Regions from separate parts of the Streptomyces sp. R-74717 genome, predicted to be linked through region 3. Evidence: riboswitches for the same ligand, from Rfam matches in the RefSeq annotation. Region 3 holds a riboswitch; each other region holds the start of a gene.
What was found. Region 3 has a riboswitch for cyclic di-AMP ahead of NRF20_RS27375 (transglycosylase family protein). Riboswitches for the same ligand answer to the same signal wherever they lie in the genome.
Positions count from the first base shown of each region.

Region 1 (3,704 bases), 1.9 Mb from region 3:
GGCAGCGGACAGGATCGTCTGCGTGGAGCGGTAGTTCTGCTCCAGGAGGATCGTGGTCGCGTTCGGGTAGTCCTCCTCGAACTGGAGGATGTTGCGAATGGTCGCGCCGCGGAAGGCGTAGATCGACTGGTCCGCGTCACCGACGACGCACAGCTCGGCGGGGGCGTCGCCCTCGCCGGCCGGGCCGACCAGTTCGCGCACGAGGGTGTACTGGGCGTGGTTGGTGTCCTGGTACTCGTCGACCAGGACGTGCCGGAAGCGGCGGCGGTAGTGCTCGGCGACGTCGGGGAAGGCCTGGAGCAGATGGACCGTCGTCATGATGATGTCGTCGAAGTCCAGCGCGTTGGCCTCGCGCAGCCGGGACTGGTACATCGCGTAGGCCTGGGCGAGGGTCTTCTCGAAGCCGTCCGCAGCCTGGCCTGCGAAGGTCTCCTCGTCGATCAGCTCGTTCTTCAGGTTGGAGACCTTGGCCGTGAACGCCTTCGGCGGGAAGCGCTTCGGGTCGAGGTCGAGATCGCGGCAGACCAGGGCCATCAGTCGCTTGGAGTCGGCGGCGTCGTAGATCGAGAACGACGAGGTGAAGCCGAGCTTCTTCGACTCGCGGCGCAGGATGCGTACGCACGCGCTGTGGAACGTCATGACCCACATGGCGTTGGCGCGCGGTCCGACGAGTTGCTCGACGCGCTCCTTCATCTCGCCCGCGGCCTTGTTGGTGAAGGTGATCGCCAGGATCTGGCCGGGGTGCACCCCGCGCTCGGCGAGGAGGTGGGCGATCCGGTGGGTCAGCACCCGGGTCTTCCCGGAGCCCGCCCCGGCGACAATGAGCAACGGGGAGCCCGCGTGGACCACGGCGGCGCGCTGCTCGGTGTTCAGCCCGTCGAGGAGCGCCGCGGAGTCGATGACGGGGCGGTGCGCGCCGTCGCGGTAGTACGCGTCCCTGGGCGGCGGGGGCCCGTCGAATACGCCCGCGAAGAGGTCCTCCGGCACCGCTTCGGGTGCGGAGTCCTCGGGGGGCGGCGGGGGCTCTTCCTCCGAGTGCTGGAGGCCGGCCAGGAAGCTGTCGTCAAAGAGGCTGCTCATCGCTTGTCGAGTCTAGGCCGCCGCAACGACACACGACGGCCGCATGGCGAACCGCACCCGACGGCCGGGCACACAAAGGCAGCAGCCACCCACTCCGTGTAAGGGAATTCGGGCCCTCGCCGGCCCTTGCCGCCCCACTTCATCAAGGTCACGAAAACGTATCGGGCATATCGAACATCGGCCTTCACAGCAGCACCACGGGTTGGCTAGCGTGCTCGACCGGGCGGCCCGTACCCCCTGAGGCGAACCACGCCGAGCGGGCGCCCGCGCCGAATCCGGCCTGCCCTCGTGGGAGTTCGGAGCCGGGGACCCACACGCAGCACCGGGGTGAATCGGTCCTTATCCCCCACTCGGACCGTAGGGCAGCCTTCCGTTCCGCCCGAACCCGACAGCTAACCCGGTAGGCGGTCCACGGAAGGAGATGCCGGCCTTGGCGTCGCATCGCAAACCGCGCACCCGGGTGCGCACCACCACACCGGCCGTAGGGCTCACCACGGCGGCACTGGCGTCCGTGACCCTGCTCTCCACACAGAGCGCCACGGCCGCCCCCGCCCCGAAGCCCAGCATCGAGAACGTCCAGAAGAAGGTCGACGACCTCTACCGGCAGGCGGGCACCGCGACCCAGCAGTACAACCGGGCGAAGGAAGCCTCCGCCACCCAGCGCGCCAAGGCCGACGCCCTGCTGGAGGACGTGGCCGAGCGCGCCGACAAGCTCAACGAAGCCCGCAGGACGCTCGGCGCCTACGCGGCCGCGCAGTACCGCACCGGCTCCATCGCGCCGAGCACCACCTTCTTCCTGGCCGACGACCCGCAGTCGTACTTCGACCAGAGCCAGCTGATGAGCCGGATGACCGGTCAGCAGCAGAAGGCAGTCACGGACTTCCGTACGCAGCAGGCCAAGGCGTCGAAGAAGCGTGCCGAAGCAGTGCAGAGCCTGGAGACGCTGACCTCGACACAGAGCACGCTGCGCACCAGCAAGCAGAACGTCCGGAAGAAGCTGGGCGAGGCGCGCGCGATGCTGTCGAAACTGACCGCCGAGGAGAAGGCGCGGCTCGCGGCGCTGGAGCGCGAGAAGGAGGCGGAGGCCAAGCGCAAGGCGCAGGAGCTGGCGCGGCAGCAGGCCGCCGCCAAGGCGGAGGCGGACCGCAAGGCCGCGGAAGCGGCGAAGGAGGCGGAATCCGGCAGCGGTACGGGCACGGGCACCGGAACCGGCTCGGACAGCAGCGCCACCACCAAGGCGGAGAAGGCCCTCGCCTTCGCCACGGCCCAGATCGGCAAGCCGTACGTATGGGGCGCGACGGGCCCGTCCTCGTACGACTGCTCCGGACTCACCCAGGCCGCCTGGAAGGCCGCGGGTGTCGACATCCCGCGCACCACCTGGGACCAGGTGAAGACAGGCACCCGGATCGCGACGGCCGATCTGCAGCCGGGCGACCTCGTCTTCTTCTACGACGACATCAGCCACGTCGGCATCTACAAGGGCGACGGAATGATGATCCACGCGCCGAAGCCGGGGGCGAACGTGCGCGAGGAGTCGATCTACTACATGCCGATCTACGGCAGCGTGCGGCCGTCGTAGCGGCTCACGCCCTTATGCCTTCAGCTGCCGGACGGGCTTGAATTCCACGCCCGTCCGGCAGCGTGGGCGGCACGGACCGGCTCAGGTCCAGAGCGTGGCGATGAAGATGTTGGCGAGCGTCAGCCCGCCCACCGCCGCGAAGGCGCCCTTGTCGACCTTCTCCTCGTCCCGCTTGACGTAGACGAGCGCGAGGATCACGACCAGGAGCAGCAACTTGACCCCGATCTTGATGTTGTTCACGTGGTGGCCGTCGGCCTCGTTGAGCCCGACCAGCGCGACACCGGTGACCAGCATCGTCAGAGCGCCGTGCAGCATCGCCGGGACGAATCGGGCCGTGCCCGCGCCCATCGCCTTCATCTGGGTCAGGAAACCGCCCAGCAGAGAGGCGATACCGATGATGTGCAGGGCGACGAAGACATTGATGAGTACGTCCATGGTCCGCAGCCTAGCCCCGGCCATATCACCACTCCGCAGGCAGGTGCGACTTCCTGTTCACTCGCGCCTGCACCAATTGCCTGGCTCTGGTGCAATTTTCCGAGCAATCGACGACAGCGCCGCGCCAAATTCGGGCAATAGGCGTCATTACGACTCTTCCCCACGCCCCGGGTTTAGCGTCCCTACCCAGGTGACCGGCTTCACCGCCGCTCCGCACCCGGACGGCGAACCGGTCACCCCGCCGAGAGATCCGGCGGCGGGCCGCTCCCCCTGTTGGCGACCCGCCGCCGGACCTCGGGCGGGCCCGCCGGTAGTCCCCGACGGGCAGTCGCCAGGAAGGACGCACGCCCCCGTGGCAGCGCACCGGAAACCCAAGCAGCGCCCGTACACCGGCTCTGCTGCCCGCACCGCAGCCACCCTCGCCATCGCCGGAGCCGCCACCGCTGCCGCTCTGCCAGGTTCCGCACACGCCGATCCCCAGCTCACCCCCGCCCAGGTCAGGGCGGAGGTGGACCGGCTGTACCACGACGCGGAAGCCGCCACCGAGCAGTACAACGGCACGAAGGAGAAGGCGACCGCCGCCGCCGATGCCGTCGACACCCTGCGCGAC
Region 1 is NZ_CP102361.1:4,075,319-4,079,022, forward strand. It holds gene pcrA (DNA helicase PcrA) at 1-1,080, opposite strand, end outside; cyclic di-AMP (ydaO/yuaA leader) riboswitch at 1,338-1,503, shown strand; gene NRF20_RS18330 (NlpC/P60 family protein) at 1,502-2,659, shown strand; gene NRF20_RS18335 (hypothetical protein) at 2,741-3,094, opposite strand; gene NRF20_RS18340 (NlpC/P60 family protein) at 3,447-3,704, shown strand, end outside.
Region 1: another riboswitch for cyclic di-AMP. It lies ahead of NRF20_RS18330 (NlpC/P60 family protein); the one in region 3 lies ahead of NRF20_RS27375 (transglycosylase family protein).

Region 2 (3,704 bases), 1.2 Mb from region 3:
CTGGTCGAGGGCGGTGATGATCTCCTCGACCGGGACGGTCTCGTCGTCGAAGTGCGTGTAGTACAGATCGATGTGGTCGGTGCCGAGCCGGCGCAGCGACTCCTCGGCCGCGGCCTTGATGTTCGCGGCGGAGAGCCCCTTGTACGAGGGGTGGGCGCCGACCTTGGTGGCGACGACGATGTCGGAACGGTTGGAGCGTGCCGCGAGCCACTTACCGATGACGGTCTCCGACTCGCCGCCCTCGTTGCCCGGGATCCAGGCGGAGTAGGCGTCGGCGGTGTCGATGAAGTTGCCGCCCGCCGCGACGTAGGCGTCCAGCACGGCAAAGGACTGCGCCTCGTCGGCGGTCCAGCCGAAGACGTTGCCGCCGAGGGCGAGCGGGAAGACCTGGAGGTCGGAAGGGCCCAGCTCACGAAGAGAAGTCATATACGGAACAACGGACTCCGGCGGGTCCGCTATTCCGGCAGCCCTGGCGTCGGGAGTCCGCTGTTCCGGCAGACCGGCAGCCCTGACGTCGGGGGGTGAGCGCCAGGACTGCCGGGGTTCAACGGCCTGTGAACCGGATCGGATCACAGGCCGGGAGACGGCCGGCGGATCAGGGGTTGAGGCCCTTGCCGCGCAGCCAGGCCATCGGGTCGATGCCCGTACCGTCGGGGGTGTGGACCTCCAGGTGGAGGTGCGCGCCCGTGACATTGCCGGTTGCGCCGACCCGGCCGATGGTCTCACCGGTGGTGACCTTCTGGCCGACACTGACGCCGATCGAGGACTGGTGGCAGAACCACAGCTCCGTACCGTCGTCGAGCTCCAGCACCGTGCGGTAGCCGTACGAACCGGAATAGCCTGCCGACTTGATGGTGCCGCCGTGTACGGCCTTGATCGGGGTGCCGGCCTGCGCTGCGAAGTCGAGGCCGGTGTGGTGGCCGGAGGACCACATCGGGCCGGCCTGGCCGAAGGTCGAGGTGATCGTGTACGAGGAGGTCGGGATGGCGTAGCTGGCGGCGAGCTTGGCGAGCCGCAGGGCCTCAGCCTTCGCCTTGGCTTCCTCCTCCGCCTTCTTCTTCTCGGCGGCGGCCTTGGCCTCGGCCGCGTCCTGCTGCTTCCTGGCCTCGGCGGCGGCCTTCTCCGCGGCCGCCTTCTCCTGCGCCGCCTTGGCCTCGGCGTCGGCGGCGTCCTGCTGCTGCTCGGCCTGCTGGAGGATGCGGGCGCGGAGTGCCTCGCCCGCGTCCATCGTGCCCTGCTCGGCCTCGGCGGCGGTGAGGCCGGCGGTGGTGAGCGGGGCGGCAGCGGCGGCGGCCTCGGCCTTGTCGGCCTCGGACTCGCCGGAGAGCAGGGAGCCCACGCCGGGAAGGGACTTGGCGTCGGGGAGGTTGTCCGAGATGGAGTCGGGAAGGGAGATGGAGACCGGCGGCTTGCTCTGCGCGGTGGCCATGCCGCCCGCGCCGACTGCCGCGATGACACCGACCCCGAGTACCGTGGAGCTACGGGCAAGTCCGTTGCGCTGCTTGGCGACGCGGTGCCTGCCGCGAACGGGGCGGACGGACTCCTCGGTGGGGTTCCACTCGTCCCAGCTTCTGTCGGGCTCACCGTTGCCGTCGGCGCGGAATTCGCTGCCGAACTCACCGGCGAAGCCACCGCCCGTCTCGGCGCCGAACACCGTTCCCGTCCCGGCGGTTCCGTAGTCGGAGCCGAAATCGGATCCGAAGTCGGCGCCGAAGTCGGAACTGAACTCGGGGTTGAACCGAGAGGGGGCCTCGGGGGCAGGCTTGTTGGACGCCACGGGGGCGCACTCCTTTCCTTCCTTCTCGCCTACCGGGTTAGCTGACGGGTTCGGAGCAGGAAGGTCTCCTACGGGCGCCTCTGCCTCTCACGAGACACAGGTGCCCGATTCACCCCATGTAGGTGGTTCCCCGGTTCCCTTGCGGAATTCGGCGCTCGCGCACGGTGCCGCCACTGACGACGGCTGGGACGACCGCGCTGCGTTATCGAACGTTAATAGACACACGGGTCTGATTCCAAGCTGTTCCCACTGATCGTTCAGGTCTTTGGCCTGGACTTTACGGGACACAATCGGGTGGAACCGGACGAGTTGATCGACCCTCAGCCATTACCCGGTTTCTGACGTTGCGTCAAATGTTATGCGGAGCGACGCCTTTCGGTTACGTACGGTGGCATCCCGCACCCAAGGCCGCGCCCCGGGACGCGCGAAACACCCGGCCCGCACGAAGCACCCGGCCCGCACGAAGCGCCCGATCCACACGAAGCGCCCGCCCCACCCGTCACATCGTTTCCAGGCCCACGATCTTCACGGTCCTGCGCCGGTCCGGCTGCCCCTCCGCGGGACGTACGACCGCGAGCAGCGCCATGTCGTCGGTCGTCTCGCCGCCCGTGTGCAGCCGCACGTCATCGGTCAGCGCGGACAGCAGCTCCTCGGGCCCCGGAAAGATCCGCCCGCGCAGCCGGGCCGCCGGGTCGTAGAAGACCCCATCGGCGTTCCGCGCCTCGGAGAGGCCGTCGGTGTAGAGGAGCAGGGTCGTCCCCGCCGGCAGATCCCACTCGTCCGCCCGGTCCGGCCACACCCCCAGGTCCATCCCGAGCGGCAGCGCGGGCACCGTGGGCCCCAGCACCTCCACCGCCCCGTCCGGGTGCAGCAGGATCGGCTCGGGGTGACCGCGGTTGACGATCCGCACCCGGGACACCCCGGACGGGATCTCGGCCAGTACGGCAGTGATGAAGCCCTCGACCGCGTCCAGCCCGCCCCGCGCCCCCTCCCGCGCCAGCGCCCGCTCCAGCCGCTGCGCCACGCCCTCCAGCGAACGCTCCTGTTCGGCCGCCTCCCGGAACGCCCCGATGGCAACCGCCACCGACTCCACGGCGTCGAGCCCCTTCCCCCGCACGTCCCCGACCACCAGCCGCACCCCCTGCGGGGTGTCCGCCACGGCGAACAGGTCGCCGCCGACGAACTCGTCCGCCTGCGCCGCCTCGTACCGCGCCGCCACATGCAGCCCGCCGATCCGGTCGGACGGCTTCGGCAGCACCGCCCGCATGGCGGTCTCCGCGATGACCCGCGCGGAGGCCAGCTGTTCATTGCCGCGCCGTACGACCGTGTTGATCACGACCGCGAGGGCCGAGACGGTGGCCAGGGTGAGCAACTCGATCAACGGCACGACCAACGGCAAAGAGTTGCCGGACAACCGCAGCACGGTGACGGCCACCATCGAGGCAATGCCGATACAGATGGTGCTGGACAGCGAGAAGAACGGCGCGGCGATCAGCGGCGCGGCAACGAACAGCGGAATGGCGGTGAAAATCGGCGGGGTGAGGAGATCGAACACCAGCCCGCCGAGGATCATCAGAGCGGGCAGCATGCGGACGAACCGCCGGGAGCGGGTGTCACCCTCGGCATGTCTGCCGCGCCGCTTCAGCCGCTTCCACACCTGTGGTCTCCTGCCCGGTACGCGCGCGGCTGCGGACGGTACCGCGCCCCACCCCCAGGCTCGCCGGAGCGGAGCCGTGCGGCGACTCTTCATCGGCCAATGGGGGGTACGTGCGTGGTGCAGATCACACGCCGTCCGGACCTGCCCCTTCACTGGCCCGCAGGCCGGCCGTGCCACGCCCCGGAGCGTTACGCGGAAATGAATCAGGCCCGGCACGCTGCATGCGTGCCGGGCCTGATTCTTCAGTAGCGGGGACAGGATTTGAACCTG
Region 2 is NZ_CP102361.1:4,758,211-4,761,914, forward strand. It holds gene NRF20_RS21705 (aldo/keto reductase) at 1-426, opposite strand, end outside; gene NRF20_RS21710 (M23 family metallopeptidase) at 596-1,777, opposite strand; cyclic di-AMP (ydaO/yuaA leader) riboswitch at 1,789-1,941, opposite strand; gene NRF20_RS21715 (PP2C family protein-serine/threonine phosphatase) at 2,277-3,365, opposite strand; tRNA gene NRF20_RS21720 (tRNA-Met) at 3,681-3,704, opposite strand, start outside.
Region 2: another riboswitch for cyclic di-AMP. It lies ahead of NRF20_RS21710 (M23 family metallopeptidase); the one in region 3 lies ahead of NRF20_RS27375 (transglycosylase family protein).

Region 3 (3,704 bases):
GACGAGCTCCTCGTAGTACTCGGTCATCTCGGCGGCCGAGCGGGACTTGCCCTCGAACTCGTACTTGCCGTCCTTGTAGAACTCGGACGCGGCGACGTCGAGCGCGAGCGCGATGTCCTTGCCCGGGGCGTAGCCGGCTTCCTTGATGGCCTCGAGGATGAGGTCGAGGGCGGCGCGGTTCGACTCCAGGTTCGGTGCGAAGCCGCCCTCGTCGCCGAGGCCGGTCGAAAGACCCTTGGTCTTCAGGACCTTCTTCAGCGTGTGGTAGACCTCGGCGCCCCAGCGCAGGGCCTCGGAGAAGGACTCCGCGCCGATCGGGGCGATCATGAACTCCTGGATGTCCACGTTGGAGTCGGCGTGCGACCCACCGTTGAGGATGTTCATCATCGGGACGGGCAGCAGGTGCGCGTTCGGGCCACCGAGGTAGCGGAACAGCGGCAGGTCCGAGGCCTCGGAGGCGGCGTGGGCGACGGCCAGCGAGACGCCGAGGATGGCGTTGGCGCCGAGCGAACCCTTGTTCTCGGTGGCGTCCAGGTCGAACATCGCCTGGTCGATCAGCCGCTGCTCGGTCGCGTCGTAGCCGACGAGCTCCGGGCCGATCTGCTCGATCACGGCCAGGACGGCCTTCTCGACGCCCTTGCCCTGGTAACGGTTGGGGTCACCGTCGCGAAGCTCAATGGCCTCGAACGCACCGGTGGAGGCGCCGGACGGCACGGCAGCACGACCCGTGCTGCCGTCGTCGAGGCCAACCTCGACCTCGACCGTGGGGTTCCCCCGGGAGTCGAGGATTTCCCGGGCTACGACGACGTCGATGGACGGCACGAGGCATCTCCTTCTGGGATATGACACTGGTTGTGCAGGGTCACTTTGGCCTTGCGACAAGAGCCTAACCGGCCCGGCCCGCTCAGTCGGACGACCGCCCGTCCCCTGGGACGAAAAAGGACCCGAGAGTGAGCATTACCGGACAAACAGTCAGAATTTTACTCGCCAGTAACTACAACAGTTGAACGATCACCCATAGTCGGCACTCCCTGCGCGGCACACGGCGCTCCCCCTATACAGGGGTGATGCACCACACATGGAGGTGGCACGTCGGACAGAGGTGACGCGTCACGCAGAAACCCCGGCCCGGCGCATACGGGGGATTGCGCGCCGGGCCGGGGTGCTCGGGGGGAGAGCCTGAACTACTTCGTCAGGTGGAGCTGCTGACCCGGGTAGATCAGGTCGGCGTCCTTGACGATGTCCTTGTTCAGCTCGAACAGCTGCTGCCAGCCGCCCTCGACCTTGCGGTCGGCGGCGATCTTGCTCAGGGAGTCGCCGGAGGCGACCTTGTACTCGCCGTCGCCCTTCTTGACCTTCTCGCCGGTCGGGGTGGTGACGGTCTTCTTCGACTCGGCCTGCGGGGCGGCGGAACGGTCCGAGCGGGAGGCGGCCGGGGCCTCGGTGCGCCCGGTCTTCTCCGGCTGGGCCTGCTGCTTCGGCGCGGCCGGGGTGCTCTTCTGCTCGGTGGCGTTGGAGCTGGAGGTGGAGTTCGAGGAGGAGCCGGTGTCGACGCCCGGGTCGACACCGTCGTTGGTCAGGTTGCCGGCACCGGCGCAGCCCCAGGCACCCGGACCCTGCATGTCGAGGAGCTTCTCGGCGGTGGCGATCTGCTGAGCCTTGGTGGCCAGGTCGGCACGGGGGGCGTACTGCGTACCCCCGGCGGCGGCCCAACTGGACTGCGAGAACTGCAGACCGCCGTAGTAGCCGTTACCGGTGTTGATGGACCAGTTGCCACCGGACTCGCACTGGGCGACGGCGTCCCAGGTGGCGACGGAGGCGGCGGAGGCGCCGGTCGCGCCCATCAGCGGCACGGCGACAGCGGTACCGGCGACACCGGCGAGCGTGGCGATACGGACGGCCTTGGACGGGCGGCGGTGCTTGCCCTTGCTGGAAAACAGCATGGAACTTCTCCTCACCGACGCCTACGAGGTGAGCTGTCGGGTTCGGGCCAAGTGAGTTGCCCGGTCGCACGTCCTAGCACGCGACTTCACCCCAAGCCGGTCCTGATGCGTCTTTCGACGATCGGGTCCGGCGCTTACCTGGGTCCCCCGCTCCTGCCTACGGCGCTTTTACGCGTCTGTTCCCTTCGACCGACGGCAGGATTCGGCGTGACGGTCGACGGGGCCCGCGGTGCGAGCGGTTCCGACCGTAAACATACGCAACCCCCACATTCAAAGACGGACACATCGGACAATCTTCCCCTACTTGCATCTGAGGAACCGTCGTTTTCGCAGGTGGGGGCGGTGCAGAAGGGTTACCCGGGCGCGACACACCAGTTGACGCAAAGAGACCCATGTCTCACTTACACATAAGCGGACATAAGTCTCTGAACTACCCCAGTTTTCGAGGCCCTTTTAACCGATTTTCAGACTGCCCTCACTCGGCCTTCACGTCGAGATCGAGGCTCTGGCCGGGGAGGATGAGGTCCGGATCGGAGCCGAGGGCATCCTTGTTGGCCTCATAGAGTGCGGGCCAGCCACCGGAAACCTTCTGTGCGTCAGCAATCGCCCAGAGGTTGTCGCCGGGGTGCACGGTGTACGTACCGTCGGCGACCGGAGCGGCCGCGTCGCGCGCGTCGGCGTCACCGCGGGAGGCATGGCGACCCGACTCGCGGTCACCGCCGTTCGCGTCCCGGTCCCCTTCGGGGGCCGGCGCGCCGCGATGCTTGCCACCGACACCGTCGGACGAATCGGATGAGCCGGATGAATCGGGCACACCGGAGGGCGGAGTGGCTGACGCGGTACCCGAGGGCTTCGCCGTCGCCTTGGCCTTGCCGGCCGACTTGTCGGCGCCGCTCGAGTCCTTCGAGCGGCGCGTACCGTCCGAGGCACTGTCCGACGGCGTGGCGTCATCGGACGGGGCCGCCGACGCGCCGTCAGCCGGCTCCGCGCTCTGTGTCGGCCCGGAGGAGGCCGCAGACCCCGGGTCGACACCCGGCAGCGTCCCGTCCACCGCGAGGCCGGAGATGACCGCACAGCTGGGCCACGCCTGCGGGCCCTTGTCGTCCAGGACCTTCTCGGCCACGGCTATCTGCTGCGCGCGGCTGGCGAGGTCGGCACGCGGGGCGTACGTCTCACCGCCGTACGCCTTCCAGGTCTCCTGCGAGAACTGCAGACCGCCGTAGAAGCCGTTGCCGAGGTCGGCGCTCCACATGCCGCCGCTCTCGCATTCGGCCACCCGGTCCCAGGTCGTTGCGTCGGCCGCGTGCGCACCGGCCGCGCCGAGCAGCGGGATGGCGATGGCCGATCCGGTCACGCCCGCGGCGACGACGATGGCGGGTGCCTGACGGGGGCGACGGTGTCTGCCGTTCGCGGAGCCCATGGGGTTGCCTTCCGTGTGACTGACGAGTGACTGGTGGGTCGAACGGTGAACCTAGCGGGACTCGAACGCGTGTCACAAGTCGATGCAGCACAGATCACGTGAAAGTCACAGAGTTGACGGAGTGTCACTTTCTGCCGTGACGGACCCTGGCGCGAACTCCACGGGCAGAGTGCGCAGTCCACGCATGATGAGCCCGCCACGCCACCGCAAATCGGTAGATTCCACCGCAAGTCGCAGATCCGGAAGGCGCCTCAGAAGCGTCGCGAGCGCGGTCTGTCCTTCCAGTCGGGCGAGCGGTGCTCCCAGGCAGTAGTGGATGCCGTGCCCGTATCCGAGGTGCT
Region 3 is NZ_CP102361.1:5,969,003-5,972,706, reverse strand. It holds gene eno (phosphopyruvate hydratase) at 1-822, opposite strand, end outside; gene NRF20_RS27375 (transglycosylase family protein) at 1,185-1,943, opposite strand; cyclic di-AMP (ydaO/yuaA leader) riboswitch at 1,947-2,118, opposite strand; gene NRF20_RS27370 (transglycosylase family protein) at 2,419-3,363, opposite strand; gene NRF20_RS27365 (cytochrome P450) at 3,469-3,704, opposite strand, start outside.

Region 4 (3,704 bases), 4.4 Mb from region 3:
GCCTCGACATGGTCGCCGGAGGACTCGCCGCGCAGCCGCCGGCCGATCCACGGAACCAGGTACTCGCGCGCCCAGTGGATGTCGTCGCGCCGTACTTCGAGCGTGCCGCGCTGTGCCTGCGGGGGCCATTCCTGGTCGGGGTCGGCCGGCACATCGATGCCGAGGACCTGGGCGGCGCGCAGCGCGACCCTGGTGTGTCCTTCGGGCGACAGATGGAGCCGGTCGTCGTCCCAGGCGCGCCTGTCCTGGACGGACCGCAGCGACCACAGGTCGAGGACCGGGCAGTCGTAGCGGTCGGCGATGGACCGCACATGGGCGGTGTAGGTGGCGATCTTGCCGCGCAGATGGCGCAGCACGGGAACGCCTCGGGTGTCGAAGCCGGTGGTGACCAGGACGGTGCCGACCGATCCGGTCAGCTCGGCGACCGCGCGCTCGAAGCGCTCGGCCACGTCGTCGGGGTCGGTGCCGGGCCTGATGATGTCGTTGCCGCCCGCGCAGAAGCTCACCAGGTCGGGTGCGAGCTCCTTGGCGCGCGGCACCTGCTCCTCGACGATCTGGTCGAGGAGGCGTCCGCGTACGGCGAGATTGGCGTACCTGAAATTCCCGTGAGCGGAGCCTTCGGTGTTCGTCCCCGCATCGGGGTCCGGGAGCTGGTCCGCGAGAAGCACCGCGAAGCGGTCCGCCCAGCCGACGAAGGTTCCGTCCGGGCCGGGGTCGCCGACTCCCTCGGTGAAGCTGTCGCCAATCGCTGCGTACGACCCGATGACGCCATGTCGGTTGATGACGCCACGTTGATTTTTTCTCGAATCGTCTGCCACAAACGCTTATCCTGCACCGACGAATGTGACCTACGCGACCGTAATAAGGGGTTGACGGGTGGCGAGATAGACCACCCGGTCAGTTTTTGGTAAAGGGGGAATAAGCAGAAGGGGCGGTGCGCCGCCGCGCACCGCCCCTTCTGTTTTGTTCAGGTCATGCTTTGTTGCTCAACTGCCCGGCTGTTCGGCTCAGACGTAGATGCCGTGAGAAGCCAGGTACGCGATCGGGTCGATGTCCGAGCCGTACGCCGGGCCCGTGCGAACCTCGAAGTGCAGGTGCGGGCCGGTGGCGTTGCCGGTGGCGCCGGAGAGGCCGACCTGCTGACCGGTGCTCAGGGTCTGGCCCGCGGAGACTGAGATCGAGGACAGGTGGCCGTACTGCGAGTAGTGGCCGTCGGCGTGCTTGATGACGACCTGGTTGCCGTACGCGCCGCCCCAGCCGGCGGTGACGACGGTGCCGGAGGCAATGGCCTTCACGCTGGTGCCGGTGAAGACGGGGAAGTCGATGCCGGTGTGGCTGCCGCTGGACCAGTTGGAGCCGGAGGCGCGGTATCCGGTGGTGTGGTTGCCGGGGACCGGATGTGCGTAGCCGGAGCTGTTGCTCTGACCTGCCGGGGCGGAGGTCTTGGACTCCGTGACCGTCGAGACCTTGGCCGGGGCGGACTTGGCCGGGGCGGACTTCTCCACGATCGACGAGGGCACCGAGAGGGCCTTCGACGGGAGGGCCGCACCCGCGCCGGCGCCGGTGGACGCGGCGTCACCCGACGCCTTGCCGCCGAGCGTCAGCTTCATGCCCGGGAAGATCAGGCCGGGGTCTTCACCGACGACCCTGCGGTTGTCCTGGTACAGCTTCTGCCAGCCGCCCTTGACCTTGTGCTCGGTGGCGATCTTCGACAGGTAGTCGCCGGACACGACGGAGTACGTCGTGGTGGCGGCCTGCTTCTGCGCGACCGGCTTGGCCGGGGCGGCGTGCGTGGCGGCGACGGAGGCCGACTGCGGCGCGGTGGTCGGGGCCGACTGCGGCGCGGCGTGGGCACCGGTGGCACCGAGCAGCGGCAGTGCGATGACGGCACCACCGGCGCCTGCGGCGGCGACGCCACGGGCGATGGCGCTGGACTTCGTACGACGATGCTTACCCGATATGGGCATGACGTGCTTCCTCTCCGGCGCCTGCGAGGTGAGCTGTCGGGTTCGGGCTGGAGATGCCCGGCCGCACTGAGCGCGGCTTCACCCCTAGCCGGCCGGATTTCTCCGATCGGCGGCCTACCTGGTTCCCCCGCTCCTGCCACACGATGAGTGGGTGCGAATTCCGGGCGGCGGCAGGATTAGGCGGTCCGTCCGGATTGACGGTGACCGTAAGCGAGTCGGGACGGCGATAACAAGCCACTGCTTCTGTACCGGAATCCGCGCTCGGAAATCAGCGCAGAATTCCGGTCACACTCCGTGGATTAAGGATCTTGGCTTTCCGCGCCGCGCACGGAATACCCAACTGCCCCGCCACCACACACCGTCACGGATATGATTCCGCTCACGAGCGGGCGACCATCTCCCGTAGAAGCGGGGCATATTGAGCTAAATGCACTAATTGCGGACATGTTGCGCCTGTCATTCGCGTCGCAGCCTCAGCACCCGCGCGTCGAGATCCCCCCGAAGCCCGGTGTGCAGCCCCTGATGCAGCAGTACCGAACCGTGGTGCACCGCCCCCGTGTCCAGGCAGGTGTACCTCGCTGCGGGGTCGATCCCGCGCAGCCGCAGGGCCGGGGGCCGCTCTCCGTACCTCTGTGCCTCCAGCCACATCAGGACCACGGTCTCGTCCCCGTGGACGTACTGGACCGCGCTGAGTCCGCCGCGCGGGGCGCGCAGCCGGTACAGCGCGCCGTGCTGCACCACCGGCCGGATCTCCTTGTAGAGATCCACCCAGTTCCGCGCCTCGGCCAGCTCCTCCTCGCTCCAGTCGGTGAGGTCCCCACCGACCCCGAGCACACCGGCCATCGCGCTCACGAAACGGAACCGCAGTGAGCTGACCCTGTCGTTGAGCTGGGCATTCGGGCTGTCGGTGACCCAGGCGGCCATCACCCGGGCCGGATGGATCTGGCCGAAGCCCTCCTGGATGGCGAGTCGGTCGAGCGGGTCGGTGTTGTCGGAGGTCCACACCTGGTCCGTACGGGACAGAATCCCCAGGTCGATCCTGCCGCCGCCGCCCGAGCAGGACTCGAATGCGACGGAGGGGTGCGCGGCCCGGAGCCGGTCGATCAGCGCGTACAGGGCGTCCACGTGCTCGATCCAGAGCTTCTGCTGATACTCCTCACCCGGCCAGCCCGCGTCGGTGAAGCTGCGGTTGAAGTCCCATTTCACATAGTCGACGGGCGTACTGGAGAGCAGTGTGTCCAGCCGCTCCCACAGATAGTCCTGCACATCGGTGCGGGCCAGATTGAGCACCAGTTGATTGCGGAACTCGGTCCGCGCCCGCCCGGGGAAATGCTGCACCCAGTCGGGGTGTGCGCGATAGAGATCGCTGTCGGCATTGACCATTTCCGGCTCGACCCAGATGCCGAACTGCATGCCGAGTCCGTGCACTTCGTCGGCGAGCGGCTTCAGTCCGCCGGGAAAGCGGTCCGGATTCGGCGTCCAGTCGCCGAGCCCGGCCCGGTCGCTGGTGCGCCGCCCGAACCACGCGTCGTCCACGACGAACAGCTCGACGCCCATCGCGGCGGCGCGCTCGGCGAGGGCGCGCTGCTGCTCCTGCGAGATGTCGAAGCCGGTCGCCTCCCAGGAGTTGTAGAGCACCGGCCGCAAGCTCTGTGCGTCCGGGATCACACGGGCCAGCTGCCAGGCGTGCCAGGCCCGGCTCGCCCCGCCGAACCCCTCCGCACTCCACAGACCGGC
Region 4 is NZ_CP102361.1:1,617,523-1,621,226, forward strand. It holds gene NRF20_RS07275 (SGNH/GDSL hydrolase family protein) at 1-818, opposite strand, end outside; gene NRF20_RS07280 (peptidoglycan DD-metalloendopeptidase family protein) at 1,008-1,967, opposite strand; cyclic di-AMP (ydaO/yuaA leader) riboswitch at 1,973-2,131, opposite strand; gene NRF20_RS07285 (alpha-galactosidase) at 2,424-3,704, opposite strand, start outside.
Region 4: another riboswitch for cyclic di-AMP. It lies ahead of NRF20_RS07280 (peptidoglycan DD-metalloendopeptidase family protein); the one in region 3 lies ahead of NRF20_RS27375 (transglycosylase family protein).